3 regions of the Pseudomonas sp. S2_E01 genome follow, and region 2 is predicted to be linked to each of the others. Evidence: predicted binding sites of a transcription regulator. Region 2 holds the regulator's gene; each other region holds the start of a gene.
The links. The regulator FliA, encoded in region 2, starts transcription of late flagellar genes. The targets are predictions, from matches to a motif close to CTAAAGTTTNNNNNNNNNNNGCCGNTAA.

Region 1 (9,502 bases), 2.5 Mb from region 2:
TGGGCACCCGATAGCCAATTCCGGCCGTTCTGCTCGGACCGCTGCAAATTGATCGATCTCGGTGCCTGGGCGTCGGAAGAACACAAGATCCCGGTCGGCCCCGACGCTGAGGACGATCTGTTCAGCGAAGACTTCGAACCCCGTCACTAAGGCCGAAGGTCAGGGCCGCATGAAACCGTAGTCCTGACCGTCATCGAGGTTCTCGGCGAGAAACTGCAACTCGTCCGCCAGGTCCTCGACACTGCGCACCGCCTTGCTCTGCTGAACAACCGCACTGAGCATGGCGCGCAGGCTCAATCCCGGATCAAACCCAACTTCCTGCGCTGCATCCAGACTGTGGCGCAGTTCCTGCCTTGCCCATTCGTAGACACTCATTTCGATGCTCCTGAAGGTTTTGCGCGAGCATGGATTCGTCCGGTTTTTTTGCCTTTGATGTGGATCAAGATTTGGGATCGTCATCCTTCCAGGGCGCCGAAAGGTAGCGAGTGCGGTTGAAGGTCTCCAGCCACTCGGGGCAAAACACCACCAGTGCGCTGATCACCATGCCGTTGATGAACGCCTCGGGAAAAATGATCAACCACAGGTAGCCGACAAAATCTTCGAGCCAGTAGGGCATGGCAAACACGGCGTCAAACCACAGTAACCACAGTGCCAGCAGCAGACATAGCAACGCCGACAGCGCAGCGGCGAAGAAACCGGAAACGAAGATGTACACGAAGAGATTACGCGGCTGCGCCCGTTCCACCAGAAGCGCGCAGCATTCAGTGACCAGCACCGGTAGCACGATCAACAGGGCGCCGTTGACGCCAACGGCAGCGAGGTCCTGTCGTCCGAGCAACACCAGGCCAAGTTGCGCGACCAACCCGCCGACGATCGCCAAAGGCCAATCCAGCAGCAGGGTCACGGCCGTCATGCCGAGGAAATGGTAGGACACACCCGTATCGAAATCGCGCCGCACCAGCCACAGCATGAACAGCGCGAACACGGTGCCAAACAGCAGGTGTTGGCGGCGACGGTCGCTGAACAACTCGACCCAGGGCGCGCGCCAGATGGCCCAGAGAATCACCGGCAGGTAAATCAGCCAGCCAGTCGTCAGGCTTTCGGGTGACAGCAACGGCGCGCCTATCATCGGCCGGCCTTCTCCAGGGCCTCACGCAATTGCTCCGCCGTGGCAAATTCCTGTTGGCCCACCAGTCGCCCCTTTTCGAGCGTCAACCACAGCACCTTATCCACCGCACCGGGATAGCGCGGAGCCACTCGACCGTCCCGGTCAAGCATGATCCGATAGTCATAGCTGCGCATGGCGGGCACCGCGAACATTTTCGCAATCAGTCGGGGCATGCGCTCGATGTCCGCGACAAACACCACGTGGCGCGCTTCCAGGTACCCTTTGGGCTGTCCTTGCAGCGCGGCGTCGACCACCTTGGCCCCATCCATGCTCCGGGCCACCAGCAACGTCTGCGCCTGATCGTCGAGGCTGTAGGCGTGATCGAACTGGTCAAGCAACGTCCAGGGCGCCAACCGGTCGCCGACTTCCAACGCATGGGCCCACAGGGGCAAGAGGCTGAGCAGCAACAACGGCCAACATTTCACGTCTGATCCCTCGTTTGATCGCTTGCGCGCAATGGCCATCAGTCTACACCGCAGGCTCCAACTGCCCAGTGATGTCCTTTGCGGTCAAACGCTTTCAGCTTGTCGCAATTGAACGCTAAGCTTGGGCCTATGGATGACTCAGATTACCTTCGCCTGCTGACCATCGCGGCCGAGCAAGCCAACGCGTTCCTGTCCAATGCCCGCAAATGGGAGCGTGAGCGTTGGGTCTGCCAGCGCCTGCTGCAAGGCTTGAACATCCCCTACCGCGTCGATGAGTTCGCCCCGGCTGGCGAGCCACCGGACGTGCTGTTTCGCGACGCCAACTTCGAAGTGTTTTTCGTGCTCGACGAAGGAAGACGCCTCAACGATGAATGGCGAGACGAGTTGCAACGCCGGCGCACGGCGTTTTCCTTGAGTTCCCTGGTGCGCCGCGAGGCCAAGCCCCGGCGCATTCCGGCCAATGAGTACCTGCAGAGGCTGGCGCCGACGCTGCGCAAGAAAGCCCACAACTACAAGGAACGCGGCATGGACCTGGGCGAACTGGACATCATCGCCTTCACCAGCCTCAAGCGCGAAGTGCTCGACCTCAATAGCCACTTCCCCCCGCCTACCGAGTACCTGCGCCAGGGCTGGCGCTCGCTGTCGCTGGTGGGCCCCACGTTTGCCCGCGTCCTGTTTGCCCATCCGGACGCGCCGGACTTTCTACGCAGCAACCTGGGACGCAGCATCGTGTTCGATGTCGGTATCAGTCTGTGAGCCCCTTGCAGGATTTACTCGCCCATGTGCCCCAGCAGGGCTGCGTTCGCTGGATCGGCGTGCGGCCAGAGCGCCACGCGCCGATGATCGAACTCGACGCGGTAGAGGCACGCCTGGAAGCCGGCCTGACGGGTGATCGCGCCCGCCCGGGTATCCGCAATGCGCGCCAGGTGACATTGATCCAGTCGGAACACCTGGCTGTGATCAGTGCGCTGATGGGCCGTGCGCACGATCAGCCGGTATTGCCTCAGGATTTGCGCCGCAACATCGTCGTCAGTGGCATCAACCTGTTCAGCCTCAAGGGCCGGCGCTTCAGGATCGGCCAGGCGATTTTCGAAACCACCGGCTGGTGCCAGCCATGCGCACGCCTGCAGGACAACCTCGGCCCAGGCACCTTCCAGGCGGTTCGGGGGCATGGCGGAATCACCGCCCGGGTGTTACAAAGTGGAATCATTCGCCTGGACGATGCGGTCACGGTCGAGCCGATACCGGCAAGCGGCTATGCTCCCTTCAATGCGGGCTGAAGTATTGCACCGCAACCGGCATGTAGCTTCTACACATTCAGCAACGTCTACCCCCTGACGAGGCCAATATGACCAGCCGCCTGAACCCTGACGACCAAAAGCATGTCGAAGAGTATCTGCAGTTGTCCCAGCACCAAGTCGAGCGCCGGCCTTTTCGGCCCTGGATGCTCCTGGTGATGGTGTTGGCCGTGACCATCAGCCTGGGCCTGTTGAGCCGCTTTATCAGTTACCTGACGCTATGAGCTGCCTGGCGCTCGCTCGGGTAACCGCACCCGTTTCCTTTAGCCTTGCGAGTTATCCCCATGTCCCATCGTATTGTGATTGTCGGCGGCGGCGCCGGCGGCCTGGAGTTGGCTACCCGTCTGGGTAAGACTCTGGGCAAGCGCGGCACGGCCAGCGTGATGCTGGTCGACGCGAACCTGACCCACATTTGGAAACCGTTGCTGCATGAAGTGGCCGCCGGTTCCCTGAATTCCTCCGAAGATGAACTCAATTATGTAGCCCAGGCAAAATGGAACCACTTCGAGTTCCAGCTGGGGCGCATGAGCGGGCTTGATCGCACGCAGAAAAAAATCCAGCTGGCGGCCACCTACGACGAAGCCGGGCTGGAGCTGGTGCCGGCGCGTGAAGTGCCTTATGACACGCTGGTGATTGCCGTCGGCAGCACCACCAACGATTTTGGCACCCAGGGCGCGGCGCAGCATTGCCTGTTCCTCGATACCCGCAAGCAGGCCGAACGCTTCCACCAGCAACTGCTCAACCATTACCTGCGCGCGCATGCCGGGCAAACCGATGCAGTGCAGCAGATCAGCGTCGCCATCGTCGGCGCCGGTGCCACGGGCGTGGAACTGGCGGCCGAGCTGCATAACGCCGCTCATGAGCTGGCGGCGTACGGCCTGGACCGGATCAAGCCGGAAAACATGCACATCACCCTGATCGAGGCCGGCCCACGAGTGCTGCCAGCGCTGCCGGAACGGATCGGGGGGCCTGTGCACAAGACCCTGGAGAAACTCGGCGTCAACGTCATGACCAATGCCGCCGTCAGTGAGGTGACCGCCGACAGCCTGATCACCGCCGACGGCAATGTGATCAACGCCGGGCTGAAGGTCTGGGCCGCCGGCATTCGTGCGCCGGGTTTCCTCAAGGACATTGATGGCCTGGAAACCAATCGCATCAATCAACTGCAGGTGCTCCCGACCCTGCAGACCACCCGTGACGAAAACATCTTCGCCTTCGGCGACTGCGCGGCCTGCCCTCAGCCGGGTACCGACCGCAATGTCCCGCCGCGTGCCCAGGCGGCGCATCAGCAAGCGTCGTTGTTAGCCAAATCCCTGAAGCTGCGCATCGAAGGTAAATCGCTGCCTGTGTATAAGTACACCGACTACGGCTCGCTGATTTCGCTGTCGCGTTTCTCCGCTGTGGGTAACTTGATGGGCAACCTCACCGGCAGTGTGATGCTCGAGGGCTGGTTGGCGCGGATGTTCTACGTGTCGCTGTACCGCATGCATCAAATGGCGCTGTATGGCGCGTTCCGAACAGCGATGTTGATGCTGGGCAGCAAGATCGGCCGCGGGACGGAGCCGCGCCTGAAGCTGCACTGATTTACACCCTATCCCTGTGGGAGCGAGCAGGCTCGCTCCCACAGTTTTTTCAGTACCAGGCACAGTGTTTCTCAGTGTATCTGCCCCCACCCTTTCGCCCCTTCGCTTACAAACTCCCCCCTTGCGCGACACAGTAGCGATACACCCCGCCTTTTAAATGACCACATCCGAGCAAGGCACCCCGCCCGCTCAGGTGTAGGAGAATTTAAATGACCCGTACCACTAAAAACACTATCGGTCTGCTCGGCGCTGTCTTGGCTGGCGGCATGATGTTGTCAGGCACCACGTTCGCTTCGCAGCCCTTGAGCCAGGGTTATCTTCTGGCGTCGGCCGACCAGGTGGTGAAAACCCCTGAAGGCAAATGTGGCGAAGGCAAGTGCGGCGATGCTTCGATGGCAAAAACCGACACCGACGGCGACGGCAAGGTTTCGCGCGCTGAATTCCAGAAAGTCGCACCAAACTCCAACTTCGACAAAATCGACACCAACCACGACGGTTTCATCGATGAGCAAGAGGCGTACGACAACGTCAAAGCCAACTTCGAAGCCAACGGCAAGAAAATGCCAAAAGGCCTGTTCGAACATTTGAAAGACCGCGACGGCGCCTGAGCCTGAAAACGAAAAAGCCGCGCTTTCTCCCCAGAAAGCGCGGCTTTTTTGTTTACGATTTACACCCGGAAGCGCTGGACCATGCCCTGCAAGGTGTTGGCCAATTTTGACAGCTCGTGGCTGGAGGTGCTGGTCTGATCGGCGCCTGTGGCAGAACGCACCGACAGGTCGCGGATGTTCACCAGGTTACGGTCCACTTCCCGTGCCACTTGTGCCTGCTCTTCGGCGGCGCTGGCGATCACCAGGTTACGCTCGTGGATCTCGTGCACCGACGATGTGATAGCGACCAACGCGTCACCCGCCCGTTCTGCCAGTTCCAGGGTGCTGGCGGCGCGCGAGGCACTGGCGTTCATCGATTCCAGCGCCAGGCTCGAACCGCTGCGCATGCCCTGGACCATTTGTTCGATTTCCAGGGTCGATTGCTGGGTACGATGCGCCAGGGCACGTACTTCATCGGCGACCACAGCAAATCCACGCCCGCTCTCCCCAGCTCGCGCCGCTTCAATGGCCGCGTTGAGCGCCAGCAGATTGGTTTGCTCGGCGATGGCCCGAATGACTTCCAGTACCTTGCCAATGTCTTGGGACTGGTTAGCCAGCGATTGCACCAATTCGCCGGTGTGTTGCACTTCACTGGCCAGGGCACTGATGGCGTTTGCCGTTTCGCTGACCCGTTCCTGCCCCAAATGCGCCGATTCACTCGACTGACGGGTCGCATCAGAGGTCGACACTGCATTGCGCGCCACCTCTTCCACCGCCGTGGTCATTTCATTGACCGCCGTGGCCGCCTGCTCGATCTCGTTGTTCTGCGCTTGCAGACCCTGTGTGCTGTCGAGGGTGACGGCGTTCAGTTCATCCGCCGCCGCGGCCAGTTGCGTGGCCGAACCGCTGATGGCTTGCAGGGTTTCGCGCAGGTTTTGCTGCATGGTTGCCAGGGCCTTGAGCAAGCGACTGACTTCATCGTTGCCATGCGTTGCAATCGGCTGGGTCAGGTCACCCTGGGCGACGCTTTCAGCGGCGCCCAGGGCTTCGCTCAATGGACGCACGATGCTGCGGGTCAACAACATGGCCAGCGCCACGGTCGCCAGCGCCGCGAGGGCAATGAACAAGCTGACAATGGTTCGCGACGTTTCGTAGTGCGCTGCAGACTTCTCGCTTTCCACGACGACCTGCTTGGCAAACAGTTCCGCCAGGTCATTGAGTTGCTTGCCGGAACCATCGACCACGGTCTTCATGTCGACCAGCAGCAATTTGGTCAACTCGTCACGGCGCCCCTGCTCGGCCAAGGTGAAAGACTGGGCAATGCCGGTGCGATAGGCCGCGAACGTGGTTTTGAACTGGTCATACAAGGCCCGGCCTTCAGGAGTGTCGACCAAATGGTCATAGGCCGCAATTTTCTCGCCCAGCTCTTTGTCGCGTGTGTCCATCTGGCCGCGGTAGACCGGGATGTTCTTGGGGTCCTGGTCCAGCGCCATGCGCAGGGAAATGGTGCGGATACGCAGCATCAATTCGCGAATTTCGTCACCGCCGCGAATGCTCGGCAACCATTGCTTTTCCACTGCCACCTCGCTTTCGCGGATGCTGGACATCTGCCCCAGGGCGAAGATACCGAGTAACGCCACCAGCACGGCGATCAAAGCGAACCCCAGAGCCGCCCGAGGAGCGATATTCAACTGACGAAGCAACATGACGAGCGACCTTTTTTCTTGTAATGACCAGGAGTTGGGGGTGTTGTTCGGCAGTCCCCCATTGCCTGTTTATCGGCAACTTGTATGACGACTTAAGTGATCACTTTGTCGCAGGCAAAAAAAATCCCCGTATCTTTCGATACGAGGATTTTTAATATGGTCGGGGTAAGGGGATTCGAACTCCTGACATCCTGCTCCCAAAGCAGGCGCGCTACCGGACTGCGCTATACCCCGGTAAAAAAAAGGCACCTTCAAAAGGCGCCTTCTTCGATCAGCGCTTTTGGCCTCTGATCTTAAGATTCGATTCCAGTGTTACCTGGTTTCAAAAATGGTGGGTCGTGTGGGATTCGAACCTACGACCAATTGGTTAAAAGCCAACTGCTCTACCAACTGAGCTAACGACCCAAATATGGTCGGGGTAAGGGGATTCGAACTCCTGACATCCTGCTCCCAAAGCAGGCGCGCTACCGGACTGCGCTATACCCCGGTTTGAAATTGGCTCCGTGACCAGGACTCGAACCTGGGACCCAATGATTAACAGTCATTTGCTCTACCGACTGAGCTATCACGGAACTGCATATTTCAAGTTACAACTTTACAGCTTGTTTCACCTCTTCGACCCGTTCGCATCGCTGCGTTCGTGTGTCTGAGGCGCGCTATTCTACAATCCTAAGCGCCTCTGTCAACCCCCTAAATTGCTTTCAAGTTAATGATTTGCAACTTAATTCAGATTTCTGCCCAGTGAGCTGAAACCCTTCGAGGTGACCTACTGCGGGGCGCACTTTACAAGCCTTTTCCTTTGAGTTCAACAACCTGACGAAAAAAAGGCCCCGCAATGCAGGGCCTTTTCATTTTTGCTACCAGCGGGAATCAGGCGAAGACAATCTCGTCGTTCTCCACCACCCCTTTGGCGACGTCGCCAGGCATGAAACGCCCCGACAGGATCAACTGCGCCAGCGGGTTTTCGATCCAGCGCTGGATCGCTCGTTTGAGCGGCCGTGCACCGTAGACCGGGTCGTAACCCACCGCAATCAGCTTGTCCATGGCCTCTGGGCTCAGTTCCAACTTCAACTCCCGCTCTGCCAGGCGACTGCGCAGACGACCCAGCTGGATCTCGGTGATGCCCGCGATCTGATCCCGCGCCAACGGCTCAAAGATCACCACTTCATCGACCCGGTTGATGAATTCAGGACGGAAGTGGACGGAAATCGCATCCATCACTGCCGCGCGCTGCGCTTCACGATCACCCACCAGCTCCTGGATCTGTGCCGAGCCCAGGTTGGAGGTCATGACGATCACGGTGTTCTTGAAGTCCACGGTGCGGCCATGGCTGTCGGTCAGACGGCCATCTTCCAGCACCTGCAACAGGATGTTGAACACATCCGGGTGGGCCTTCTCGACCTCATCCAGCAGAATCACCGAATAAGGCTTGCGACGTACCGCTTCGGTCAGGTAACCGCCCTCTTCATAGCCCACGTAGCCCGGTGGCGCACCGATCAGTCGAGCAACGGAGTGCTTCTCCATGAACTCGGACATGTCGATCCGCACCATCGCCTCTTCGGTATCGAAGAGGAATTCGGCCAGCGCCTTGCACAGCTCGGTTTTACCGACACCGGTCGGGCCGAGGAACATGAACGAGCCGCTTGGGCGATTGGGGTCGGACAGCCCCGCGCGTGAGCGCCGCACCGCATTGGACACCGCGACCACCGCCTCTTCCTGGCCGATGACGCGCTGGTGCAACAGACTTTCCATTTTCATCAGCTTGTCGCGCTCACCTTCGAGCATTTTCGACACCGGAATGCCGGTCCACTTCGACACGACTTCAGCGATCTCTTCCTCGGTGACCTTGCTGCGCAGCAACTGGTTCTCACTGTGACCATGCTGGTCGACCATTTGCAGGCTGCGCTCCAGGTCCGGGATGACCCCGTATTGCAGCTCGGCCATGCGGTTCAGGTCACCTTTGCGCCGGGCCGCTTCCAGTTCCTGGCGGGACTGCTCGATTTTCTGCTGGATCTGCGCGGAGCCTTGGACTTCGGCTTTCTCCGAGTTCCAGATTTCCTCCAGGTCCGAATACTCGCGCTCGTGACGAACGATTTCTTCCTGGAGCTTTTCCAGGCGCTTGATCGCCGCTTCGTCGCTTTCTTTCTTCAGTGCCTGGGACTCCACCTTCAACTGGATCAGCCGGCGTTCCAGACGGTCCAGCACTTCCGGCTTGGAGTCGATTTCCATGCGGATACGGCTCGCCGCTTCGTCGATCAGGTCGATGGCCTTGTCGGGCAACTGACGATCGGTGATGTAGCGATGGCTGAGCTTGGCCGCGGCAATGATCGCGCCGTCGGTAATCGCCACTTTATGGTGAACTTCGTAGCGCTCTTTGAGGCCACGCAGGATGGCGATGGTGTCTTCTTCGCTCGGTTCGTCCACCAGGACTTTCTGGAAGCGCCGCTCGAGGGCCGCATCTTTCTCTATATATTGGCGGTACTCGTTGAGCGTGGTCGCACCGACGCAATGCAGCTCGCCGCGTGCCAGTGCCGGCTTGAGCATGTTGCCGGCATCCATCGAGCCCTCGCCTTTGCCCGCACCCACCATGGTGTGCAGTTCGTCGATGAACAAGATGATCTGCCCTTCCTGCTTGGACAGCTCATTAAGCAGGGATTTGAGGCGCTCCTCGAACTCGCCACGGTACTTGGCACCGGCGATCAATGCCCCCATGTCCAGGGACAACAGGCGCTTGC
Region 2 (9,502 bases):
TCGCGTCGCCCAAAGCGCTCGCGGTGGCGGCGGGCTTGATGGCGGTGATGGGCCTGGTGCCTGGCATGCCTCACTTCTCCTTCCTGACCATGGCCGCCCTGGCTGCCGGTGGTGCGTATCTGTTCTGGAAGAAGCAAAATGTCGCCAAGGTCCATGCGCTGCAAGAGGTCAAGCGTCAGCAGGAACTGCTGCCATCGCCAGCCCGAGCCATGGAAACCAAGGAGCTTGGCTGGGATGACGTTACGCCGATTGACATGATTGGCCTGGAGGTCGGTTACCGCCTGATTCCACTGGTGGACCGCAACCAGGGCGGCCAGTTGCTCGCGCGAATCAAGGGTGTGCGCAAGAAGCTCTCCCAGGACCTCGGCTTCCTCATGCCGACGGTGCACATCCGGGACAACCTCGACCTGGCGCCAAGCGCCTACCGCCTGACCCTGATGGGCGTCATCCTGGCCGAAGCGGAGATTTATCCAGATCGCGAACTGGCGATCAACCCGGGGCAGGTCTACGGCTCGCTCAATGGCATCAACGCCAAAGATCCGGCTTTCGGGCTGGAGGCTGTCTGGATCGAAATCAGTCAGCGTGCGCAGGCGCAATCCCTTGGTTACACCGTGGTCGATGCCAGTACCGTAGTGGCGACCCACTTGAACCAGATTCTGTACAAGCACTCCAGTGAGCTGATTGGCCACGAGGAAGTGCAGCAACTCATGCAATTACTGGCCAAAAGCTCGCCTAAGCTGGCAGAAGAGCTGGTGCCGGGCGTGGTGTCGTTGTCGCAGTTGCTCAAGGTGTTGCAGGCGTTGCTGGCCGAACATGTGCCGGTGCGTGACATCCGTAGCATTGCCGAAGCCATCGCGAACAATGCCGCCAAGAGTCAAGATACCGCCGCGTTGGTCGCTGCCGTGCGGGTTGGTGTATCCCGCGCAATCGTGCAAAGCATCGTGGGGACTGAGTCCGAGCTGCCAGTTATCACGCTGGAGCCAAGGTTGGAACAGATTTTGCTCAATAGTCTGCAAAAGGCAGGACAAGGCTCGGAAGAGGGCGTTCTGCTGGAACCAAGCATGGCCGAGAAGCTGCAACGTTCGTTGATCGAAGCAGCCCAGCGTCAGGAAATGCAAGGTCAGCCAGTGATTCTGCTGGTGGCTGGCCCGGTCCGCGCGATGCTGTCGCGATTTGGCCGGCTGGCAGTTCCTGGCATACACGTGTTGGCTTACCAGGAAATCCCGGACAACAAGCAAGTGACCATCGTTGCGACAGTAGGGCCCAACGGCTGAGGTAGTGGTTTATGCAAGTTAAGCGTTTTTTCGCCGCCGATATGCGTCAGGCCATGAAGCTGGTTCGTGATGAGCTGGGCGCTGAGGCCGCCATCATCGGTAATCGCCGGATCGCCGGCGGTGTCGAGCTGACGGCGGCCCTGGATTACAAACTGTCGGCACTGGCCCCGCGTGTTCCCAACATGGAACTCGAGGATGAGCTGCGCAAGACTCAATCGCGGATCGTCACCGCTCAGGCCGAACTGAGCCTGCGCAGCGAAGGCGAGAGCGACAAGTCGACCAATCGCCAGTTGTTCGCCGGCTTGCCGTTGACCGCTGCCGAGCCGCTGATCGAGCCGACGTACAGCGAGCCACGCCGTGCCGCACCTGCGCCTGCGCCCGCTGCACCGGCCGGCGTCGATCCACGGATGCTCGATTCGATGCGTTTCGAGCTCAACAGCCTGCGCGAACTGATGGAAGTACAACTGGGCTCGCTGGCGTGGAGCCAACTGCAGGGTAATGCGCCGGCCCAGGCCAACCTGTGGCGTCGTCTGCAGCGTATTGGTTTGTCCGGCCCGTTGTCGCGCGACCTGCTGGAAATGATCTCTGGCGTTGAGGAGCCTCGGCAGGCCTGGCGCATGTTGCTGGCGCACCTGGCGCGGATGATCAGCATGCCGGAAGTCGAGCCACTGGAAGAAGGGGGCGTGATTGCCATGGTCGGCCCGGCCGGCATGGGCAAGACCACCACCCTGGCCAAACTGGCGGCCCGCTACGTGCTCAAGTACGGCGCGCAGAGCATTGCCCTGGTGAGCATGGACAGCTACCGCATCGGTGCCCAGGAGCAACTCAAGACCCTGGGGCGCATTCTCAACGTCTCGGTCACCCACGTCGATCCGGGCCAGTCCCTGGTTCAGGCACTGGATCCGTTGCTGCGCAAGCGCGTGGTGTTGATCGATACCGCCGGCCTCCAGGCCAGCGATCCAGCGCTGCGCATGCAGCTTGAAAGCCTGGCCGGTCGTGGCATCCGGGCAAAAAATTACCTGGTGCTCGCAACCACCAGCCAGAAGCAGGTTCTAACGGCCGCTTATCATAGTTACAAGCGCTGCGGGCTGGCAGGCTGCATCCTGACTAAACTGGATGAAACGGCTAGTTTGGGCGAGGTGTTGAGCCTGGCAATCAGTCATGAATTGCCGGTGGCTTACCTCACCGATGGACCACGTATTCCGGATGACTTGCATTTGCCGCGCCGTCATCAGTTGGTCAGTCGCGCCGTCAGCGTGCAAATGCAGGAAGAACCCAGCGAAGAAGCCATGGCTGACATGTTCGCTGACATCTACCACAGTCCGACCAAGCAGGTTGGCTGAGGTGAACAGTTTTTGTACCTACATCGATGGTCTGCCAGGCATTGTTCCAGTTGCGAACGCGCAGCCAGTCATGTGGCCTCCGTCTATGCAAGACAAGGTAAAGAAATAACATGGGCAGCATGCATCCCGTACAGGTGATCGCGGTGACCGGCGGCAAGGGTGGCGTCGGCAAGACTAACGTGTCAGTGAACTTGTCCCTGGCTCTAGCGGAGCTAGGCCGGCGGGTCATGCTGCTGGACGCCGATCTGGGGCTGGCGAACGTCGACGTTCTGCTGGGCCTGACACCCAAACGCACCCTGGCCGACGTGATCGAGGGCCGCTGCGAGCTGCGTGACGTATTGTTGCAAGGCCCCGGCGGCATCCGCATCGTTCCCGCCGCCTCCGGCACACAGAGCATGGTGCACCTGAGTCCGGCCCAGCATGCCGGCCTGATTCAGGCGTTCAGCGATATCGGCGACAACCTCGATGTGCTGGTGATCGATACCGCTGCGGGTATTGGTGACTCGGTAGTCAGTTTTGTCCGCGCCGCCCAGGAAGTCCTCCTGGTGGTCTGCGACGAGCCAACGTCCATCACCGACGCGTACGCTCTGATCAAGCTGCTCAACCGTGATTACGGCATGAACCGTTTCCGCGTCCTGGCCAACATGGCCCAGAGCCCTCAGGAAGGGCGCAACCTGTTCGCCAAGTTGACAAAGGTCACGGATCGTTTCCTTGACGTCGCCCTACAATACGTCGGCGCGGTGCCCTACGACGAAAGCGTACGCAAGGCCGTCCAGAAGCAGCGCGCTGTTTATGAAGCTTTCCCGCGTTCCAAGTGCTCGCTGGCTTTCAAGGCCATTGCACAGAAGGTCGATACCTGGCCACTGCCCGCCAACCCGCGCGGGCACCTGGAGTTTTTCGTCGAGCGCCTCGTGCAACAAACGGCAGGACCCGTGCTATGACCGCCAGCGGTTACAACCTCTACAAGAAATCGGCGCGTGACGCGCAGTACGAGCTGATCGAGCGTTACGCGCCACTGGTCAAACGCATTGCGTATCACTTGTTGGCGCGCCTGCCGGCCAGTGTTCAGGTCGAAGACCTGATCCAGGCCGGGATGATCGGCCTGCTGGAAGTGTCCACCAAATACGACGCCAGCAAAGGCGCCAGTTTCGAGACGTACGCGGGCATTCGAATCCGTGGCGCCATGCTTGATGAAGTGCGCAAAGGGGATTGGGCGCCACGCTCGGTTCACCGCAATACCCGCATGGTCAGCGACGCAATTCGCTCGATTGAAGCTAAAACCGGCCGTGACGCTAAAGATCACGAAGTTGCGGCCGAACTCCAATTGAGTCTCGATGATTATTACGGGATTTTGAACGACACCCTGGGCAGCCGGTTATTCAGTTTCGACGATCTTTTGCAGGACGGCGAACACGAAGGGCTGCATGAGGATGGCGCGAGTGCTCATCTCGAGCCGTCACGCGATCTGGAAGACGAACGCTTCCAGGCGGCGCTGGCGGACGCGATTGCCAATTTGCCGGAGCGCGAGCGACTGGTGTTGGCGCTGTACTACGACGAAGAGTTGAATCTCAAGGAAATCGGTGAGGTCCTGGGGGTCAGCGAATCTCGGGTCAGCCAGTTACACAGCCAGTGCGCGGCCCGTTTGCGGGGGCGTTTGGGGGAGTGGCGAGCGCGCTGAAGGCAGTGTGGGGACACTGCGAACGTGGCTGGTGCGGGGTTGAACCGCGCCGGTCTCGATCTGTTGTGCTCCAGACAGTCATTGAGTGCTCTGCCGAATTGATTGAAATGGCGCGTCCAGGTGCTGGGCGCGTTTAAGACTGCTTGGAGGTCGAATTGGACAAGAACATGAAAATCCTCATCGTTGATGACTTTTCAACGATGCGGCGGATCATCAAGAACCTGTTGCGTGACCTTGGGTTCACCAACACGGTTGAGGCTGACGATGGCATCACCGCCATTCCGGTTCTCAACAGCGGAAGCATCGACTTTCTGGTAACCGACTGGAACATGCCTGGCATGACCGGTATCGATCTGCTGCGCCACGTGCGCGCCGACGAAAAACTCAAGCACCTGCCGGTATTGATGGTCACTGCAGAAGCCAAGCGCGAGCAGATCATCGAAGCCGCCCAGGCCGGTGTAAACGGTTATGTCGTCAAACCCTTCACGGCCCAGGCGTTGAAAGAAAAAATCGAGAAGATTTTCGAACGCATCGGTTGAGTCACCGCGCCACGGGGGAGCTATGGACCACAAAGAATCTTCACAGGGCGAGTTCGAGTCGACCCTGAAAAAACACGCGGTCGAATTGGTCGAAAGCCTTGAAAAAGGCAAGTTCGGTGACGCGGTACAACTGATCCATGAGCTCAATCAGACCCGTGACCGCGGCCTGTATCAGGAAGTGGGCAAGCTCACCCGCGAATTGCATAGCGCGATCGTCAATTTCCAGATTGATCCGCACATGCCGCAAGCCGAGGAAGTGTCCCAGATCACGGATGCCACCGAGCGCCTGGGGTATGTTGTCAAGCTGACCGAGGCCGCTGCGAACCGCACCATGGATCTGGTCGAAAGCTCAACGCCTCTGGTCAACAGCCTTGGCGATGAAGCCCAGGCGTTGAGCACGGACTGGGGGCGTTTCATGCGCCGCGAAGTCGGGGCCGAAGAGTTTCGCGAACTGGCGCGGCGTGTCGACGGTTTCCTGGCTCGCAGCAGCAAGGACAACCGGGCGGTATCGAGCAACCTCAACGACATTCTGCTCGCGCAGGATTACCAGGATCTCACCGGTCAGGTGATCAAGCGTGTGACGCAATTGGTCACGGACGTTGAAACCAATCTGCTCAAACTTGTGCTCATGGCCAGTCAGGTGGACCGCTTTGCGGGCATCGAACATGACCGGGAAGCGATGCTTGCAGAAAAAGATCCACAAAAACATCTCTCTCAGGGTGAAGGTCCGCAGATTCATGCCGATAAAAGAGAAGACGTTGTGTCCGGTCAGGACGATGTGGACGATTTGCTATCCAGCCTTGGATTTTAGGTTTTATTAGACCTGTTCTGTTAGGAGCACACCATTAATGAGCTTCGGCGCCGATGAAGAGATCCTTCAGGATTTCCTGGTTGAGGCCGGCGAGATTCTAGAGCAACTGTCCGAGCAGCTGGTCGAGCTGGAAAGTCGACCTGATGATGCGGACTTGCTCAATGCAATTTTTCGCGGTTTTCACACTGTAAAAGGGGGCGCCGGCTTCCTCCAGCTCAATGAGCTGGTGGAGTGCTGTCACATCGCCGAGAACGTGTTTGACATCCTGCGCAAGGGTGAACGTCGCGTCGACTCGGAATTGATGGACGTGGTTCTCGAAGCACTGGACTCGGTGAACAGCATGTTCAGCGAAGTTCGCGACCGTAGCCCGATTACGGCTGCTACGCCTGAATTGCTCGCCGCGCTGGCTCGTCTGGCCGAGCCGCAATCGGCTGATGAGGCCGCGCCGGTTGTAGCCGTGGCTGAAGAGCCACAAGCAGCGGCGCAAGCCGAATCAGGCGACATCACCGACAACGAATTCGAACAGTTGCTGGACTCGCTGAACGCCGTCAAGGCCGAAGCCGAGGCGCCGGTGGCCGCTGCGGTCGAAACGTCCGAGGTGGTCAGTGATGAGATCACCGACGCCGAGTTCGAGTCGCTGCTCGACCAGTTGCACGGCAAGGGCCAGTTCGCCGCCGATGCGGTCGGTGCCGCGCCAGCCGCACCTGCGGCCAGCGCGAGCGCGAAAGAGCCGGGCGACAGCTCCGACATCACCGACGACGAGTTCGAGGCACTGCTCGATCAGTTGCATGGCAAAGGTAACTTTGCGGTCGACGCATTGGAGTCGGCCATCGCATCGGTCCCTGCGTCGGCTGCGCCAAACGCTGCCGCTGCCGGCAGCGATCTGATCACCGATCACGAATTTGAATCGTTGCTCGATGATTTGCACGGCAAAGGCAAGTTCACCGATGTGAACGGCGGTGCGTCTGCTGCTTCGGTGGCAACACCTGTGGCCAAGGCTCCGGCGGCTGCCAAGGCGTCCGAGCCCAAGGCCGAAACACCGAAGCCTGCTGCCGCAGCCAAACCAGCTGCCGCACCGGCACCTGCTCGCGCGGCAGCGGCGCCGCCGGCGGAAAAACCGGCGAGCGAAGCCGAGACCACCGTGCGGGTCGACACCGCGCGCCTCGACGAAATCATGAACATGGTCGGCGAACTGGTGCTGGTGCGTAACCGCCTGGTGCGCCTGGGCGCCAACAGCGCCGATGAAGCCATGTCCAAGGCCGTGTCGAACCTCGACGTGGTCACTGCCGACTTGCAGACCGCGGTCATGAAGACCCGGATGCAGCCGATCAAGAAAGTCTTCGGGCGCTTCCCGCGCCTGGTTCGTGACCTGGCTCGCCAGCTCAAGAAAGAGATCAACCTGGAGTTGGTCGGTGAAGAGACCGACCTCGACAAGAACCTCGTCGAGGCCCTGGCCGATCCGCTGGTCCACTTGGTGCGAAACGCCGTCGACCACGGTATCGAGTCGCCGGAAGAGCGCGAAGAGTCGGGCAAGGCCCGGGGTGGCAAAGTCATCCTCGCCGCCGAACAGGAAGGCGACCACATCCTGCTGTCGATCTCCGATGACGGCAAGGGCATGGACCCGAATGTCCTGCGCGCCATCGCGGTAAAACGCGGGGTGATGGACAAGGACGCGGCCGACCGCCTGAGCGACACCGAGTGCTACAACCTCATCTTCGCCCCGGGTTTCTCGACCAAGACCGAGATCTCCGACGTGTCGGGTCGTGGCGTGGGCATGGACGTGGTGAAAACCAAGATTTCCCAGCTCAACGGTTCGATCAACATCTACTCGACCAAGGGCCAGGGTTCGAAGATCGTCATCAAGGTGCCGTTGACGCTGGCGATCATGCCGACGCTGATGGTCATGCTCGGCAACCAGGCGTTTGCGTTCCCGCTGGTAAACGTCAACGAGATTTTCCACCTCGACCTGTCGACCACCAACGTGGTGGATGGCCAGGAAGTGGTGATCGTGCGGGACAAGGCGCTGCCGTTGTTCTACCTCAAACGCTGGCTGGTCAGTTCTGCCGCTCACGAAGAGCAGCGTGAAGGCCACGTGGTGATCCTCTCGGTGGGCACACAGCGGATCGGCTTCGTCGTCGATCAACTGGTGGGCCAGGAAGAGGTGGTCATCAAGCCATTGGGCAAAATGCTCCAGGGAACCCCAGGCATGTCGGGCGCCACCATCACCGGTGACGGTCGCATCGCACTGATTCTCGATGTTCCGAGCATGCTCAAGCGTTACGCCGCACGGCGTATTTGATTCAGGGGGAGCGGGGCGCTAGTGCCCCGCCGCCGCCTAACGGAGTGTTTATGGCAGTCAAGGTCCTGGTGGTGGACGATTCGGGTTTTTTCCGCCGCCGCGTCTCGGAAATTCTTTCAGCAGACTCCAACATCCAGGTCGTCGGTACGGCGACCAACGGTAAAGAAGCGATCGATCAGGCGCTGGCCCTCAAGCCGGACGTGATCACCATGGACTACGAGATGCCGATGATGGATGGCATCACGGCGGTGCGGCACATCATGCAGCGCTGCCCGACTCCGGTGTTGATGTTCTCCTCGCTGACGCACGAAGGCGCCCGGGTCACCCTGGATGCGCTGGACGCTGGTGCGGTGGATTTCCTGCCGAAGAATTTCGAAGACATCTCGCGCAACCCCGAGAAGGTCAAGCAACTGCTGTGCGAGAAGATCCTGAGCATCTCGCGCAGTAATCGTCGTGGCAGTGCCTACAGCGCACCGGCACCGACGCCAGGGCCGAGTTCTGTGTCTTCCAGTCTTGGTGGTAGCAGCACCCCTGCGCGTGTGGCGGCTACACCAACCCGCACAACGGCACCGGCCCACGCACCGTCTTCGCCGGCGCCCAAGCGCAAACCCTACAAACTGGTGGCCATCGGTACGTCTACCGGTGGTCCGGTTGCCCTGCAACGGGTGTTGACCCAGTTGCCGGCCAGTTTCCCGGCGCCGATCGTGTTGATCCAGCACATGCCGGCAGCGTTCACCAAGGCGTTCGCCGAACGTCTGGACAAGCTCTGCCGTATCAGTGTCAAGGAAGCCGAGGATGGCGACATCCTGCGTCCGGGCTTGGCGTTGCTGGCACCGGGTGGCAAGCAGATGATGATCGACGGCCGGGGAGCGGTGAAAATCCTGCCCGGTGACGAGCGTCTGAACTACAAGCCGTGCGTGGATATCACCTTCGGTTCGGCGGCCAAGTCGTACGGCGACAAAGTTCTGGCGGTAGTTTTGACCGGCATGGGCGCTGACGGTCGTGAAGGCGCGCGCCTGCTCAAGCAGGGTGGCAGTTCGATCTGGGCGCAGGATGAAGCCAGTTGTGTGATCTACGGCATGCCGATGGCCATCGTCAAAGCTGAACTCGCCGACGCGGTGTACAGCCTCGACGATATTGGCAAGCACCTGGTCGAGGCGTGCATCTGATGGACGTACTCAGCCTTATCGGGATCATCATGGCGTTTGTCGCCATCATCGGCGGCAACTTCCTTGAAGGCGGTCACCTGGGTGCGCTGGCAAACGGTCCTGCGGCGCTAATCGTGCTCGGCGGGACCATCGGCGCGGCGCTGCTGCAATCTCCCATGAGCGCCTTCAAGCGCGCCATGCAGATTCTCGGCTGGATCCTGTTCCCGCCGCGCGTTGACCTGGCCGGCGGCATCGATCGCGTGGTGAACTGGAGCCTGACCGCGCGCAAGGAAGGCCTGCTCGGTCTGGAAGGCGTGGCCGATGCCGAACCCGATAGCTACTCGCGCAAGGGCCTGCAACTGCTGGTCGATGGTGCCGAGCCTGAAGCGATTCGCAGCATTCTTGAGGTG
Region 3 (9,502 bases), 2.7 Mb from region 2:
CAGCGGCAAGGTCCCGCGCCCCGATTACCAGCGCCCTGTGTTTTTCCGCTCGATCGGGTTGGGCCTGGAAGACATTGCGCTGGCCAATGCCCTGTACCAACTCCAGCAACAACACTGATCCCCAACTGTGGGAGCGGGTTTGCTCGCGATGGCGGTGTTTCAGCCACCAATGGGGGTATCTGACACACCGCCATCGCGAGCAAGCTCGCTCCTACAGAGGTTCGGTTCACAGACATTCATGGCATTGCGGCCCATTCAGGAGACCCACATGAGCCACGCAGACTTCATCATCATCGGCGGCGGGATTGCCGGTGCTTCCACCGGTTTCTGGCTGTCGCAGCACGGACGCGTGATTGTGCTCGAACGCGAATCCCATCCGGCCTATCACTCCACCGGACGTTCCGCCGCGTTGTTCACCGCAGCCTATGGCACCCCGCAGGTGCGGGCGTTGACCCTGGCCAGTCGTGATTTCTTCGACGCCCCACCTGCCGGCTTCTGCGAGCACCCGCTATTGACCCCGCGCGGCGAGATGACCGTGGACTTCACCGGCGATCCGGCCGAGCTGAACAATCAGTACCTGAGCGCCAGGGCCACCGTGCCTGAGATGCAGTTGCTCAGCGCCGAAGAAGCCTGCGCCCGCCTGCCCATCCTGCGCCGGGAGAAAGTCCACGGCGCAATCTACGACCCAACCGCCAGCGACATCGACACCGATGCCCTGCATCAGGGCTATCTGCGCGGTATTCGGCGCAACCAGGGCCAAGTGCATACCGACATGGAAGTCCTGGCCCTGGCCCGCGATGCCGAAGGCATGTGGCAGGTACACACCGGCAACCAGACCTTCAGCGCGCCCATCATCATCAATGCCGCCGGTGCCTGGGCCGACAGGATCGGTAAACTGGCGGGCGCCCACCCCCTGGGCCTCCAACCCAAGCGCCGCGCGGCCTTCATCTTTGCCGGCCCCGAAGGCGTGGACAGCCACCATTGGCCGATGCTGGTCAGCCTCGACGAATCGTTCTACATGAAGCCCGATGCCGGGATGTTCCTCGGCTCCCCAGCCAACGCCGACCCGGTGGAGCCGCACGACGTGCAGCCCGAAGAGCTGGACATCGCCATGGGCATCTACCAGATCGAAGAAGCCACCACCCTGACCATTCGCCGCCCGACCCGCACCTGGGCCGGCCTGCGCAGCTTCGTCGCCGACGGCGATCTGGTCTCGGGTTTTGACCCCGAGGTGCCAGGGCTGTTCTGGGTCGCAGCGCAAGGTGGTTACGGCATCCAGACTTCACCCGCCATGGGCCAGGCCAGCGCGGCCCTGGTGCGCGGCGAGGCGTTACCGCAGACGCTCACGCGGTTCGGCCTGGAGGCCGGGATGCTCTCGCCCGCTCGCCTGGGCTGATCGGCGTTCGCCGTGACGTGCCGACCTGATTGCGGCAAACTTCCAGCGTCCTGTGTTGCAGGGCGCTGACCGCTGCCTGGAGCTCCCTCGTATGAATGCACCTGTTAAAGACCCGGCCCTGGATAACTTTCGCGCGATTGCCGATGCCATCGCCACGTTGTTCTTTCCCCATGCCGAGGTGGTGCTGCACGACCTGCGCACGCAAAAGATCGATTACATCGCCAACAACCTGTCCAAGCGTGAAGTCGGCGACGATGCGGCGCTGGAAGACATGCTCGGCGATGACATCAGCGAGCGAAACATCGGGCCGTACGAAAAATTGAACTGGGACGGTCAGAAGATCCGCAGCTTGAGCAGCGTTCTGCGCGACAGCAACGGTCATCCGCTGGCCGTGCTGTGCATCAACCTGAATATTTCGTTGTTTGAAAACGCCAAGGCGGCGCTGGACCTGTTCCTGTCGCCAAGCAAGCTGATTCCGCAACCGGACTCCCTGTTCCGTGATGACTGGCAGGAGCGAATCAACACCTTCCTGCACGGCTGGCTGCGCGAACGCCAGCTCAGCCTGAACCTGCTGACACGCGACCACAAACGCGAATTGGTGCTGGCGCTGCATGCCGAAGGCGCCTTCAAGGGCAAAAGCGCCTCCAACTACGTCGCCAACGTCCTGAACATGGGGCGGGCGACGGTGTACAAGCACCTCAAGGAACTCAAGGGCTGATTAAAAAATGTGGGAGCGGGCTTGCCCGCGATAGCGGATTAACACCCAACAGATGTGCTGAATGTTAAATCCTCATCGCGGGCAAGCCCGCTCCCACCGTGGATCTTTGTCTAACCCGTAAGGGTTATTCCAACGCCGAAGCCGGGCCAAAGAACTCGTAGCGGCTCTGTTCCTCCGGCACGCCCAATGCCTTCAGGTGACGCTTGACCACCGCCATGAAGCTTTTGGGCCCAAGGAAGTAGGCATCCACATCACGATGCTCCGGCATCCACTCAGCCAGTTGCTCCTGGCTCAACAAACCCACCTTGTGCGCTGCCGGGCTGACGCCGTCATCTTCGGCGTAGCAGTAGAAGCGCTGCAACTGCGGATGACGCTCGGCCAGGTCATCGATCCAGTCGCGGAAGGCGTGAACCGTGCCATTGCGCGCGCAGTGGATGAAGTGCACCGGCCGCTCGGTTTGCAGGGCCGCTTCAAGCATGGCCAGGGTCGGGGTAATCCCGACGCCGCCACTGATCAGTACCAGCGGTTTGTCGCTGTCGGTGAGGGTAAATTCGCCCGATGGCGGAAACAGTTGAATGCTGTCGCCCACATGCAGCTCATCGTGCAGGTGATTGGACGCGCGACCACCGGCCTCGCGCTTGACGCTGATGCGGTAATGCTTGTCGTTGCTCAGGGACGACAGCGAGTAGTTACGACGGATTTCTTCGCCATCGAGGAACAGTTGCATGCCGATGTACTGGCCAGGTTCGGAAGCGAGGATCGGCCCCTTGTCTGCCGGCTCGAAGTAGAACGAGATGATCTCCGAGCTTTCCTCGACCTTGGCCGCGACGATGAACTCACGCGCGCCGCGCCAGCCGCCCCTTGCCTGTTCTTTCTGGTCGTAGATGCTGGTTTCGGCGCCGATCAGGATGTCGGCCAACTGGCCATAAGCCGCCGCCCAGGCGCTCATGACCTGCGCGGTGGCAATCTCCTCACCCAGCACTTCGGAAATCGCACGCAGCAGGCAAGTGCCAACGATCGGGTAGTGTTCCGGCAGGATTTGCAGGGCCACGTGCTTGTTGATGATCTTGGCCACCAGATCACCCAGTTGATCGAGCTGATCAATGTGACGGGCGTACATCAGCACGCCGTTCGCCAGGGCGCGGGGTTGGTCGCCGCTGGCCTGGTGAGCCTGGTTGAACAGAGGGCGCACCTCGGGATACTCGGAAAGCATCATGCGGTAGAAATGAGTGATCAACGCCTCGCCGCCACTTTCCAGCAACGGCACGGTGGATTTGACGATTGCACGGTCTTGAACGCTAAGCATAAGGTGACTCCTGCGCCACTTGGGTTTCTAATGTGTTTGCCCTAGCTTTATCAGTTTCCGTGCCAGTTAATTATTCCTTATAAATCAATACGTTGATAACTTTATAGTCATATCGACAGCGCCTGGCTTATAGTCATCCGGACTACATGGAGTCACTATGACTGCAAAATCTCTGCTCACCACCTTGCTTCCGCTGGTCGCCGATCTGTCCCGCGAACTGCCCGAGGGCGAGCGTTATCGGCGCCTGCTCGAAGCCATGCGCGCGCTGCTTCCGTGCGATGCTGCCGCGTTGCTGCGCCTGGATGGCGAATGGCTGGTGCCGCTGGCGGTCGATGGTTTGAGCACCGACACCCTGGGGCGACGCTTCAAGGTCAGCGAACACCCACGCTTCGAAGCGCTGCTCAGCAGCCACGGGCCGACCCGCTTCGCCGCGAACAGTGAGTTGCCCGACCCCTACGACGGGTTGGTCGACGGCCTGGACGACCATCTGGAGGTCCACGACTGCATGGGCTGCCCGCTGTTTATCGATGAACGTCCATGGGGGCTGCTGACCCTCGATGCCCTGGACCCGCAAAGTCGCGAACCGGTCGAACTGGACGCCCTGGAGGCCTTCGCCAGCCTGGCTGCTGCCACGGTCAACGCCGCCGAACGTATCGAGCGCCTGGCTAATCGCGCCGAAGACGAGCATCAGCGCGCCGAGTTGTACCGCCAGGCCAGCGGTCAGCAGAATCGCGAACTGATCGGCCAAAGCAAGGCGCACAAACGGCTGGTGGAAGAAATCAATCTGGTCGGCGGTAGCGACCTGACCGTGTTGATCACCGGCGAGACCGGGGTCGGCAAGGAACTGGTGGCCCAGGCGATTCACGCCGCCTCGCCCCGCGCCGACAAGCCGATCATCAGCCTAAACTGCGCGGCGCTGCCGGACACCCTGGTGGAAAGCGAACTGTTCGGCCACGTGCGCGGCGCTTTCACCGGCGCCACCAGCGACCGACGCGGAAAGTTCGAACTGGCCAACGGAGGTACGCTTTTTCTCGACGAAGTCGGTGAGCTGTCGCTGACCGTCCAGGCCAAATTGCTGCGTGTGCTGCAAAGCGGCCAGTTGCAGCGCCTGGGCTCCGACAAGGAGCATCAGGTCGATGTACGCCTCATCGCCGCCACCAACCGTGACCTTGCCGAAGAAGTGCGCAGCGGCCGCTATCGCGCCGACTTCTACCATCGCCTGAGCGTCTACCCGCTGCTGGTGCCGGCGCTGCGCGATCGCGGTCGCGACGTGTTGCTGCTCAGCGGTTTCTTCCTAGAACAGAACCGTTCGCGCATGGGCCTCAACAGCCTGCGCCTGACCAGCGAAGCACAGGCCGCATTGCTGGCCTATGATTGGCCAGGCAACGTGCGGGAACTCGAGCACTTGATTGGTCGCAGTGCGCTCAAGGCCCTGGGCAACTGCCGGGAGCGACCGAAGATCCTCAGCCTGGGGGTGGAGAATCTGGACTTGCCCAGCGCCAGCGTCGAAGTGGCGGACGAGCCGGCCGCCGTCATTCCGGCCGCGGTGGTGACCGGTGATTTGCGCGAGGCGACTGAACGCTATCAGCGCCAGTTGATCAACGCCTGCCTGGAGCGCCACCACAACAACTGGGCGAGCGCGGCGCGAGAGTTGGGGCTGGACCGGGCAAACCTGGGCCGGATGGCGAAGCGGTTGGGGATCAAGTGAAACCGCTATCGTCGGAGCGCCGCCCGGAGCAAGCTCGCTCCTACAGGGTTCTGTGTTGCTCACAAATCCCCTGTAGGAGCGAGCTTGCTCCGGGCGGCGTTCCGACGATTGGGCCAGGCCATTCAGCCAATTTCCTAAAGCCTGCCCCCTTCAAGTCGATAACCCGGCATTGATAGCTGTCGGCGAACCTTGAAATCGCCCATCACCTTTTTCCACAGAAGGTTTTTATGTCCTCCATCAAAGCTCGCGCAGACTCACTTTCGCTTCTGCTGTTCACCTTGCGCAGCGGCAAGTTGATGGCGATCAACCTGCTCAAGGTCAGTGAGATCATTCCCTGCCCACCGCTGACCAAATTGCCGGAGTCGCACCCACATGTTCAGGGCATTGCCACCCTGCGCGGCGCGTCGCTGTCGGTGATCGACCTCAGTCGGGCAATTGGCGAGCGGCCGCTGGAAGACCCGAACGGCGGCTGCCTGATCGTCACCGACATCAGCCGCTCCAAACAGGGCCTGCACGTCCAGGCCGTGAGCAAGATCGTCCACTGCCTGACCACCGACATCCGTCCCCCGCCCTTCGGTTCCGGCGGTGTGCGTTCGTACATCACCGGCGTAACCTCGGTCGACGGCACGCTGGTGCAAGTCCTGGACATCGAAAAGGTCATCCATGGCATCGCCCCCGCACAGATCGAAGTAGCGCCGACCGAGCTGAGCATGGAAGACGCCGAACTGTTGGGCAATGCGCGCATTCTGGTGGTCGACGACAGCCAGGTGGCGCTGCAGCAATCGGTGCACACCCTGCGCAACCTCGGCCTGCAATGCCACACCGCGCGCAGCGCCAAGGAGGCCATCGACTGCCTGCTGGACTTGCAAGGCACGGCGCAGCAGATCAACCTGATCGTCTCTGACATTGAAATGTCGGAAATGGATGGTTACGCCCTCACCCGCACCCTGCGCGAGACCCCGGATTTTGCCCACCTTTACGTGCTGTTGCACACCTCGCTGGACAGCGCGATGAACAGCGAAAAAGCACGGCTGGCGGGCGCCAATGCGGTGCTGACCAAGTTCTCCTCGCCAGACCTGACCAAATGCCTGATCGAAGCGGCCAGGACGATCGCCGAACAAGGCCATTGATGTGACCGAGGCCTTTTGCTTGCTGATGCGGCGCAACCTTGCCGAGGTTGTGCCGGCGAGCAACTGGCCCTCTGGCATTGAAGTCCAGGTCTACCGCCCCGAACTCGCGCCCGCCGTGCATCGACTGATGCAACTGGGCTACCAGCACGGCGGCGGCCGCGTGCCGGCACTGGAGATCTGGCAGCAGCGGTTCGAGACCGATGCCGAATACGATCGCGATCTGTGCTTCGTTGCCCTTGAGGCCGATGCGATCGTTGGCGTCTGCCAGTGCTGGACCAGTGCCTACATCAAGAATCTGGTGGTGCACCCCGATGCCCAGGGCCGGGGATTGGGCCGTGCCCTGCTGTTGCATGCCTTCCAGGCATTCGCGCAACGTCGCGAAGGCTTTGTGGATTTGAAGGTGCTGGAAGACAACCGGCGGGCGCAGCGGTTGTATCAAGGTGTCGGGATGGTCGTGGTTCGGCGGGAATGGGTGCCGGACTGATAGCCCGCTCCTGCAAGAGGCATCGAAGATCAACTGTAGGAGCGGGCTTGCCCGCGATGCGGTGTGCCCGTCACCACGGCAGTGTCTGGCCGGTTGCTATCGCGAGCAAGCTCGCTCCTACTGGTCCAGAGTTAACGCAAAATCGTTGTAGGAGCGGGCTTGCCCGCGATGGGGTCGACTCCACAACATCAGGCATACTCAGTCCAAATTCCCAAAAGGATGCCTGCCCATGAAAGCCACCACCCTGACCCTCCTTTGCCTCACCGCCCTGGCCAGCCAGGCCCACGCCTCCAGCGATGAAGCCTGGGCCGCTTATGACAAAACAGTGCTCGCCAGTTGCACCAAGGCCAGCGGCCTGAAAAATGTGGCGCCGGTGGGCAATATCGCCCAGTTTGACGACCGAGTCGGTTACACCGCCGTACTGCTGCAAGGTCGCTACCCGCAAAAACACATGAAGAACCAGCAGGGTACCGAGTTGTGCCTGTACAGCAAGAAAGACAAAACCGCCTACGTCACCGAATGGGACTCCATCCGCGCGCCCGCCAAGTCAAAGTGAATGGCGCATAACTTGCTTCAGCACAGTTTTTTGCGGCGGCATTCTGTCGCTGCTTCAAGCCGATGATAGCGACTGATCTTTCGATGAACACGACGTTTTCCTGCGTAGGCTGCGGCAAATGCTGCACTGACCATCACGTGCCTCTCACCCTGTCCGAAGCCCGCATGTGGGCGGACGATGGCGGTCAGGTAATCGTGCTGGTGGAGGCTTTCCTGGCCAATGGCCTTGGCCTGCCGACGCAGCAACGCGAACATGCTCAGCGGCGTTCGGTGTTAGTCAGCAGCGGCTCGGCGCAGGCCCACGTGGCAATCACCTTCGCCGCTTACAATGCCGGCCGTTGCCGGAATCTTGACGACGATAACCTCTGCCGCATCTACGAACGCCGTCCGTTGGTGTGCCGTATCTATCCGATGGAAATCAATCCGCACATTTCCCTCAACCCAGCCATCAAGGAATGCCCGCCCGAATCGTGGGAAAAAGGCCCGGACCTGATCCTCGGCGGTGAGTTGGTCGACCGTGAACTGGCAGCGCTGATCCAGCGTTCGCGTCAGGCCGATCGCGAAGAAATTCGCACCAAGGATGCGATTTGCGCCTCGCTGGGGATTCGCACGACGGCGCTCAAGGGTGACGGGTTCACGGCTTACCTGCCGGACATGACGGCGTTTGCCACAGTCGTCGACCGGATGACTGATCAATCGCCGGCGGGCTCGGGCAGTGCGTGGCAGTTCCACGTATCAGGCGACGATATCGCCAGCCAGCTCCGGGCGAGCGGTGCGCAGGTGACCACTGAAACCCCGCTCAATTACGCGTTCATTTCACTGCGCGCGGCTTAACGGCGCACTCGCCAGAATTCCTGTGCCAATCGCCGCAAGTCGCCCGCCAGCCCGGCAACATCCGCAGAATTCGCCTGGCTGCGCTGCCCTTCGCTGACCGTGACTTCGCAGGCGCGGCGGATGCTGCTGATGTTGCGGTTGATGTCTTCGCTGACGGTACTCTGCTCCTCCACCGCCGAGGCGATCTGCAGGTTCATCTCGCTGATCTGGTTGACCCGCCGACTGATACCGTCCAGCGCCTCGGCAGCACGTCGAGCCTGCTCGACGCTGCATTGCACTTGCTCACCACTGTGTTGCATCGCCAGCACCGCATCGCGCGTGCCGTTTTGCAACGTGTTGATCATGCGCTCGATCTCGTTGGTCGACTGCTGGGTGCGCTGGGCCAGGCCGCGGACTTCATCGGCAACCACCGCAAACCCGCGTCCGGCGTCTCCGGCGCGCGCCGCCTCGATGGCAGCATTGAGTGCCAGCAGATTGGTCTGCTCGGCGATGCTGCGAATCACCTCCAGCACCCCGGTGATCTCGCTGCTGTGCCCTTCCAGTTGATGAATGACCGCAGTGGCGTGCGTCAGCTCATCGGCCAGGCGCAACACAACCTGACGGCTTTCACTGACCAACTGATGGCCCTCGAACGTCTCGCTGCCCGCCATATCGGCGGCCACGGCGGCCTGCTGCGCATGACTGGCGACCTGGGCGACGCTGGAGGACATCTGGTTGATCGCCGCAGCCACGTGATCGGTTTCCGCCTGCTGGTCCAGTGTGCTGCTGTGACTGCCCTGCAAATGGTCCACCAGCTCCGCCGCATGCCCCGCCAAGCGCTGCGAGGCATCGCCGATGCGCCCCACCACCGCACCGATCTGAGCTTCGAGCATCTGCAAGGCGAACTCGATCTGCCCAAACTCATCCCTGCGACCGGTGTAAATGCCTTGGCTCAACGGGTTATCGACAATCTGCCGGGCGCGCTCGCTCAGGGCCATCAGCGGACGCAACATCCGCCAGGTGCCGGCGGCCACCAGCGTGCTGCCGCCGATCAGGGCCACTAAACCGTACATCAACGACGAAGGATTGAGCCAAACCTGCAACCCAATGACACTGGCCAGGATCGCGCTGAACAGCAATGTCAGCTTCAGGCCTGGCCCGATCACAGGCAGGCGTTGCATCAATGGCGTGCGCTCATTGCGAAGTTGCGTGTAGGCCTTTTCTGCAGCCTCGATCTGCTGTTCCGTCGGGCGGGTGCGCACCGATTGGTACTCCACCGCCTGCCCGTTTTGCGTCATCGGCGTGGCGAAGGCACTCACCCAATAGTGGTCGCCATTCTGGCAGCGATTTTTCACCATCCCCATCCACGAGCGGCCACTCTTGAGGGTCTGC

Region 1: a site for FliA is predicted at 6,837-6,864, ahead of AB4O36_RS00725 (methyl-accepting chemotaxis protein). Genes of this name have one in related genera too.
Region 3: a site for FliA is predicted at 5,263-5,290, ahead of AB4O36_RS01750 (chemotaxis protein CheW). Genes of this name have one in related genera too.

What each region holds. Positions count from the first base shown of each region.
Region 1 is NZ_CP162762.1:145,114-154,615, reverse strand. Features, by position in the region: gene yacG (DNA gyrase inhibitor YacG) at 1-150, shown strand, start outside; gene AB4O36_RS00765 (hypothetical protein) at 160-375, opposite strand; gene AB4O36_RS00760 (energy-coupling factor ABC transporter permease) at 440-1,129, opposite strand; gene AB4O36_RS00755 (FAD/FMN-containing dehydrogenase) at 1,126-1,593, opposite strand; gene AB4O36_RS00750 (DUF1780 domain-containing protein) at 1,723-2,349, shown strand; gene AB4O36_RS00745 (MOSC domain-containing protein) at 2,346-2,873, shown strand; gene AB4O36_RS00740 (DUF3094 domain-containing protein) at 2,942-3,115, shown strand; gene AB4O36_RS00735 (NAD(P)/FAD-dependent oxidoreductase) at 3,176-4,474, shown strand; gene AB4O36_RS00730 (HvfA family oxazolone/thioamide-modified RiPP metallophore) at 4,684-5,082, shown strand; gene AB4O36_RS00725 (methyl-accepting chemotaxis protein) at 5,142-6,767, opposite strand; tRNA gene AB4O36_RS00720 (tRNA-Pro) at 6,925-7,001, opposite strand; tRNA gene AB4O36_RS00715 (tRNA-Lys) at 7,097-7,172, opposite strand; tRNA gene AB4O36_RS00710 (tRNA-Pro) at 7,178-7,254, opposite strand; tRNA gene AB4O36_RS00705 (tRNA-Asn) at 7,264-7,339, opposite strand; gene clpB (ATP-dependent chaperone ClpB) at 7,638-9,502, opposite strand, start outside.
Region 2 is NZ_CP162762.1:4,017,535-4,027,036, reverse strand. Features, by position in the region: gene flhA (flagellar biosynthesis protein FlhA) at 1-1,274, shown strand, start outside; gene flhF (flagellar biosynthesis protein FlhF) at 1,286-2,617, shown strand; gene fleN (flagellar synthesis regulator FleN) at 2,728-3,558, shown strand; gene fliA (RNA polymerase sigma factor FliA) at 3,555-4,295, shown strand; gene AB4O36_RS18660 (chemotaxis response regulator CheY) at 4,463-4,834, shown strand; gene AB4O36_RS18655 (protein phosphatase CheZ) at 4,857-5,645, shown strand; gene AB4O36_RS18650 (chemotaxis protein CheA) at 5,683-7,944, shown strand; gene AB4O36_RS18645 (protein-glutamate methylesterase/protein-glutamine glutaminase) at 7,995-9,113, shown strand; gene AB4O36_RS18640 (flagellar motor protein) at 9,113-9,502, shown strand, end outside.
Region 3 is NZ_CP162762.1:353,686-363,187, reverse strand. Features, by position in the region: gene AB4O36_RS01775 (ornithine cyclodeaminase family protein) at 1-118, shown strand, start outside; gene AB4O36_RS01770 (NAD(P)/FAD-dependent oxidoreductase) at 269-1,396, shown strand; gene AB4O36_RS01765 (helix-turn-helix transcriptional regulator) at 1,488-2,114, shown strand; gene hmpA (NO-inducible flavohemoprotein) at 2,239-3,420, opposite strand; gene norR (nitric oxide reductase transcriptional regulator NorR) at 3,578-5,128, shown strand; gene AB4O36_RS01750 (chemotaxis protein CheW) at 5,356-6,258, shown strand; gene AB4O36_RS01745 (GNAT family N-acetyltransferase) at 6,284-6,742, shown strand; gene AB4O36_RS01740 (hypothetical protein) at 6,972-7,298, shown strand; gene AB4O36_RS01735 (YkgJ family cysteine cluster protein) at 7,382-8,131, shown strand; gene AB4O36_RS01730 (methyl-accepting chemotaxis protein) at 8,128-9,183, opposite strand; partial or broken gene AB4O36_RS01725 (PAS domain-containing protein) at 9,430-9,502, opposite strand, start outside.